Regions from separate parts of the Paenibacillus sp. FSL L8-0435 genome, predicted to be linked through region 2. Evidence: predicted binding sites of a transcription regulator. Region 2 holds the regulator's gene; each other region holds the start of a gene.

Region 1 (2,282 bases), 560 kb from region 2:
CACTGCTGAAACTGTCTCCAAGTACATATTGCAGAATCTGTTCCACAACCGGTTTACACCCACCGCAAGAGCGGGTTGCACCGGTACAGGCTTTGATTTCATCTACAGTAGTAAGGCCCTGGTTTGTAATTACATCCACAATGGTTCCTTTGGTTACCCCGTTACATCCACAGACGATCTCGTCCTCGGGCATCGTTTCAACAGAGGTTGCTTTCTTATGACCGCCGCAGCCTGTACCCATGAGTGAACCGTACAATTCCTCGGTCATTTCGGTTTGATTTTTAATCAGTTTCTGCAACTCGGCAGAATCCGTAATGTCACCGAAGAGAACAGCGCCGACCATTTTATTATCACGAAGCAGAATTTTTTTGTAGGTCCGTTTCCAGTCATCTTTGTGCGAAATGACGGTGTGCTCTGGGCTGTCGATGAATTCACCGGTTGAAAAGACGTCTACACCCGAAATTTTCAATTTCGTGGATACAACTGAACCTTCATAAGGAGCGGTCTCCACACCGCAGATATGTTTCGCCAGAATCATACCTTGCTCGAACAATGGGGCAACGAGGCCGTAACATACCCCGCGGTGCTCTGTACATTCCCCGACCGAGTACACATTCTCAAGTGAAGTCTGCATATAGTCATTCACGACAATACCCCGGTTCACTTCCATACCGCTTTCGCGGGCTACAGCCGTATTTGGTTTAATGCCTACAGCCATGACCACAAAATCAACATTCAGAACCGTATCATCTGCAAAACGTATCCCTTCAACGCGTTCGCCCCCCAGTAGTTCGGAAGTCTGCGCACCCATTTTGAAGCGGATACCCTGACGTTCAAGTTCCGCCTTCAACATGGCTGAAGCTTGCGGATCAAGCTGGCGCTCCATCAGATCTTCCATCAGATGCACTACGGTAACTTCCATGCCAAGTTGTACCAAACCTTTGGCAGCTTCAAGACCCAGCAATCCGCCTCCGATAACGGCCGCTCTTTTATACTGTTTGGCAGCTTCTAGCATGACATTACAATCAGCGATATCGCGGAAACCGACAACACCTTCTTTGTCATGTCCAGGTACTGGGAGAATAAAGGAGTTAGAGCCTGTCGCAATGATGATTTTGTCATAAGGGAAGCGAGTTCCATCCTCCGTCACAACCTCATGGGTATCCGAATCAATTCGGGTTACGGTTGTTCCTGTATGGAGGGTAATACCATAATCCTGATACCAGTGGAGATCATTCAGTACGATGTCATCCAGTGTTTTGCTTCCTTCCAATACATAGGACAACATAATGCGGTTGTAGTTAGGGTAGGGCTCTGTGCCAAAAACAGTAATATCAAATCGCGTAGTTAATTTCAAAATTTGTTCTACGGTACTGATTCCTGCCATTCCGTTACCTATGATAACGAGTTTCTCTTTTTTTCCGTTCATGTGTGTATGCCTCCTTGGTTAGACGCTGTACATTACCAACAATTTTAGTGGTTTATATTTGAAATTATACAAGTAGTTGACGACAGTTTATGTGATTTAATTCACTAATAAAGATAAAAGAGTCATAAATATAATAGTGTGAGCCTCATCACAGAAAGTGATATTTATTTTTATACAAATAAGAAATGCGAACTATTGTTCTTATTTTGTTTTCGTTGTAAAATCGGAAATGGGCCGTATTGTTCCCGATTTCTTCGAAAGGACGTTTTTGCATCATGATGGGAAGATCCCACCTTATTATCGGGACAGGCGTGTCACTTTCTGTTCTGCAGTTGGCCGGTATGCCGGTGACAGCGCCGGCAGTTACGGTTGCTCTGATTGGTTCGTTATTGCCTGACATTGATGAGCCAAATTCGCTGCTGGTATCCAGAGCCTTGCCTAACAGTCTGATCAGGCTGTTACAGACGATTCTGTTGCCCACAGCTGTATTTGTGTACTTCTATGTTCATGCCAAACCATGGAACCTGTTGCTTGCGATCCTCATTGCGCTTGTGTCATTCCTTCCTTCGCGTTCGCTTCGCAAAGTGTTGATGTTTGCGATTGGACTCGGGCTGGTCTTTTATGGTCACGCATTTGCCCCGTGGAATCTGATTGCAGGTAGCCTGCTTATGCTGTGCACCACGCTAACTCATAGGGGGTTGACGCATACCTTATATGGAACAGCAATATGGGCGGGCTTGTTGTACAGCACGACCCAGCAGCAGGGACCGGAGATCTGGGTAGCGGGAGGCACGGCATATGCGATGCATCTGTTGGCCGATTCACTAACCAATCGGGGTATTCGTCCGTTACC
Region 2 (2,282 bases):
TGAACAGCTTGGCTTGCAGGAAGCTTCCGAGAATAATCGGCTGTTAACGTCGATGCTGCCATCACCTTTCAACTATCGCGATCAGGCACTTCTGGTGATTCCGCGTGATTTCCCGAGTGTGAAGGGAAGTGTGGGTGATGCGCACTTTGTTAATATGCTGGTGCAATCACTCGCAGAGACGGCAATTGCTACGCGTGGACGCATGATGGTTCTGTTTACTTCATACAAGATGCTGCGACAGGTCTATGATCCGCTGAAGGAGGCACTGTCTGGTAACGACATCTCGTTGCTTGGGCAAGGCGTTGACAGTGGAAGTCGTTCCAAATTGACTCGCAGGTTCCAAGATGCCAAAGCAACGGTACTTTTGGGCACAAGCAGCTTCTGGGAGGGTGTAGATATCCCGGGAGAGGCCCTAACCTGTCTCGCTATTGTTCGACTGCCTTTCCAGCCACCGAATCATCCGTTGGTGGAAGCCAAGAGTGAGCTGCTTCAGGAACAGAAGAAAAATCCGTTCATGAAACTGTCCGTGCCGCAAGCGGTCATTCGTTTCAAACAGGGATTTGGCCGGTTGGTGCGTACAGCGAAGGACAGAGGAATTGTCATTGTTTATGATACACGGGTGATTGAAGCGTACTATGGTAAATTCTTTTTATATTCATTACCTGGTCCCAAAATGGAACACATGCTCACGGAGCAGATGGTTCCACGAATTACCGAGTGGTTGGAAAAACCTGCTAATGAACAAAAATAATGGTTGTTTTGTTCGTTACATCATTGCATGACACTATTGTTTGGCGTTAAACTTTATTAGATATTTCCGTATCCGATTAAAGCAGTTGCACGTAAGAACTTATAACCTAAATTACAAGGAGCATTCTGTATAAAATGTCACGTTTATCTTTGAGTTTATACAGAATGCTCATCTTTTCATCTATTATTTTATCGTGGCCTTGGTAAGGGGGAGCAAGAATGAAATCGGATAAAATTTCGGAAGCGGTGGTACGACGTCTGCCTGTATACTTGCGTTATTTGAACGAGTTGCATCAGCGTGAGGTGGCTACTGTTTCTTCTCAAGAGCTTGGACAGAGGCTGGATCTGAATCCGGCCCAAATTCGTAAAGACCTGGCTTACTTCGGTGATTTTGGTCGTAAAGGGATCGGGTATGATGTATCCTATCTGATCGAGAAAATTCGTCACATTCTCAAGATCGATCAGCAAATTAATGTAGCTCTGGTAGGCGCGGGTAATCTAGGTCAAGCCTTGTCCAACTACAACGCATATCTGAAAGACAACATGAAGATTGTTGCTGTATTTGATGCATATGGACCGAAGATTGGTAGTCAAATCAACAGTTTGACGGTAAAACCAATGGATGAATTGACGGAAGCGGTTAAAACGGATAACATCCGCATCGGAATTATCACGGTTCCGGATACGGAAGCCCAAAATGTAGCCGATCAGCTTATTGAATCCGGAATCGAAGCGATCCTTAATTTTGCACCAACAATTCTAAAAACACCGCCGCATATCCGCATTCACCATGCTGACTTTACAACGGATCTGCTTAGTTTGGCCTATTACTTGGAGACTGGAAAGGACGACGAGGAAGATGACAACAAATAGATGGGTAATCCACAACGGCAAATTTGCCGTTAATGAAGGCGGCACAACATGGAACGTGGTCCAAGGATACATGGTTGTTGAGAATGACAAGATTGTGCATATTGGTGAGACATTGCCGGATGAAGACAAAAATAGTACCAAGGTAGATGGAAAAGGACTGTTCTTCCTGCCGGGTCTGATCAATACGCATGGTCATGCAGCGATGTCGTTGCTCAGAGGGCACGGAGACGATCTTGCATTGCAAGTATGGTTGCAGGAAAAAATGTGGCCGATGGAAGCGAAAATGACTTCAGAAGATGTATATTGGGGAACCTCGCTATCGGTGCTTGAAATGTTGAAAGGCGGAACTACAGCTTTCCTGGACATGTATGATCACATGGATCAAGTGGCCAAAGTTGTGGAGCAATCCGGCGTTAGAGCAGCACTGGCACGTGGTGTAATCGGGCTGTGCTCGAAAGAAGAGCAATTGCGGAAGCTGGAGGAGTCGGCAGCGTTTGCACGTGAGTGGAATGGACAGGCAGATGGTCGTATTACAACCGTAATCTCGCCACATGCCCCATATACATGCCCTCCTGACTACATAGAGAAGCTTGTACAGGTCGCGAATGACCTAAACCTTCCTCTCCATACACATATGTCTGAAACGCTTCGTGAGGTGG
Region 3 (2,282 bases), 2.1 Mb from region 2:
TCACTCCAATACGATTATAGAAAAAGCCAAAGATGCCAAACGTGTTACCGTTGTAGGTGCAGGATATATCGGCGTAGAGCTGGTGGAAGCTTTCCAGATGAACGGCAAGGAAGTTACCCTGATCGACAGTGTGGACCGGATTTTGAACAAATACCTGGACCCTGAATTCACAGATGCGATCGAAGATACGTTGACTGGACGCGGTATCAAGCTGGCTCTTGGTCAGACGGTACAGAAGTTTACTGGAGAAAATGGCAAAGTGACCAAGGTGATCACGTCCAAAGGTGAGTTTGAAACCGATCTGGTTATTCTGTGCATCGGCTTCCGTCCAAATACAGAGCTGCTCAAAGGCCAAGTGGATATGCTGCCAAACGGTGCGATCATCGTGGATAAATATATGCAAACCAGTCAAAAAGACGTCTTCGCTGCGGGTGACAGCTGTGCTATCCATTATAACCCTACAGGCAAAGCATCTTACATTCCACTGGCGACTAACGCTGTGCGGATGGGTACACTGGTAGCCCGCAACCTGGTTCGCCCTACGACACCGTATATGGGTACACAAGGAACATCGGGTATCAAAATTTACGAGCAAAATATCGCGGGTACCGGGATGACGGAAACATCTGCTGCTGACGAAGGTCTGATCGTGGAATCCGTGGTACTGGAAGACAGCTACCGTCCGGAGTTCATGCCTACGGCTGAGAAACTGTTACTCAAAGTGGTATATGAGCAGGCTACTCGTCGAATTGTCGGAGCGCAAGTAATGTCACAGGTTGATCTGACTCAATCGATTAATACGATCTCGGTCTGCATCCAAAACAACATGACCGTAGATGAGCTGGCCTTCATCGACTTCTTCTTCCAGCCACATTACAACAAACCGTGGAACTTCCTGAACACGGCGGGTCTGCAAGCACTGCCTCCAATAGAAGTAAAAGCACCAGCAATGGTGTAAGGAAGCAGAATAGATGTTGATATAAAATACTGAACCATAAAATGCACAAAGGCTGGCGAGCATATCGTCAGTCTTTTTTTGTATATCTGTAATGGAGGTGTAAGTAACATGCACGATATCCCTTGCTGTCAGAGTCATTCAATGACAAGCATGAATAACGACTTTTATACATAACATTGTGATAATTTGCACAAAGTTTTGTATAAGACCAAGATACAATTAGGATATGGTATTCAACGCATAACTAATGAATTTTAGATGGTCTTATCCAATGATGAACAATGAAGGAGAGGATGAATGATATGGCAGCAAAAACACCTCTTGAGGTTGCACAATATACGGCGCAAACAGGAATGAAGAAGGCACAATATCGGGACTCTTCTGTACTGGTGCTCAGTTTTCTGGCAGGGGCTTTTATCGCGCTGGGTTTTCTACTGGATATTCGGGTAATTGCTTCTGCGCCAGCAGAGTGGGGAAGTTTGGTTAATTTGATCGGTGCGGCGGTATTCCCAGTTGGATTGATTATGGTGCTCATTGGTGGTGGCGAGTTGCTGACGGGAAATATGATGGCTGTTCCACTCGCGACAATTGCACGAAAATTATCCGCGGGCAGCATGTTGAAAAATCTGACGTTAGTGACGATTGGTAACTTTGTTGGAGCTTTGTTTGTCGCGTATGCGTTTGGACATGTGCTTGGTCTGACTGGAGAGGGTGTATATCTGGCGAAAGTGGTGGATATGGCTGGACATAAGCTGCATGATGGATTCCTGCAGGCTTTTATCTCCGGCATCGGCTGTAACTGGCTGGTTGCGCTGGCCGTGTGGTTATCCTATGCATCCGATACGATGAGTGGCAAAGTACTAGGCATTTGGTTTCCAACGATGGCATTTGTGGCGATTGGATTCCAGCACGTTGTGGCCAATATGTTCCTCATCCCGGCAGCAATCTTCGAAGGACATTATTCGTGGGGTCAATATGTGATGAATTTCATTCCGGTATGGCTCGGGAATCTGACTGGAGGAGCTTTGTTTGTAGCTGCAGCCTATTGGGTGGTGTACCTGCGCCAAGTTGAGCCGAAAGTGAAGCCAGAGATAGCAACGTCGATCGAACCTGTGGAGACGGAGGCTAGAGCGATGTGGAGCAAACAAGCATAGAGGGCATTGCGTAGCATGTGTGGACGTAGGTCGTCCCCAACTGCCAATTAAATTTTTATTATTCAAAATATGAATTCATTGTTGCCCACATTCGATTGTACTCGCTTCGTACCGCTGAGAATGCACCGGGCTTTTCAGATTTATTGTTTGAATTTGGCTCAAACGTTAAA

What was found. Region 2 encodes Rex, which represses fermentation and respiration genes when NADH is low (regulators of the CRP and FNR family bind a similar motif). Its sites were predicted from a motif close to TTGTGAAATATTTCACAA; they were not measured.
Region 1: a site for Rex is predicted at 1,519-1,536, ahead of nirB (nitrite reductase large subunit NirB). Genes of this name have one in related genera too.
Region 3: a site for Rex is predicted at 1,135-1,152, ahead of NST33_RS28860 (formate/nitrite transporter family protein). Genes of this name have one in related genera too.

What each region holds. Positions count from the first base shown of each region.
Region 1 is NZ_CP150185.1:5,021,668-5,023,949, reverse strand. Features, by position in the region: gene nirB (nitrite reductase large subunit NirB) at 1-1,429, opposite strand, end outside; gene NST33_RS22380 (metal-dependent hydrolase) at 1,705-2,282, shown strand, end outside.
Region 2 is NZ_CP150185.1:4,457,265-4,459,546, reverse strand. Features, by position in the region: gene dinG (ATP-dependent DNA helicase DinG) at 1-751, shown strand, start outside; gene NST33_RS19735 (redox-sensing transcriptional repressor Rex) at 970-1,623, shown strand; gene NST33_RS19730 (amidohydrolase) at 1,610-2,282, shown strand, end outside.
Region 3 is NZ_CP150185.1:6,523,742-6,526,023, reverse strand. Features, by position in the region: gene NST33_RS28865 (FAD-dependent oxidoreductase) at 1-958, shown strand, start outside; gene NST33_RS28860 (formate/nitrite transporter family protein) at 1,261-2,112, shown strand; gene NST33_RS28855 (hypothetical protein) at 2,171-2,282, opposite strand, start outside.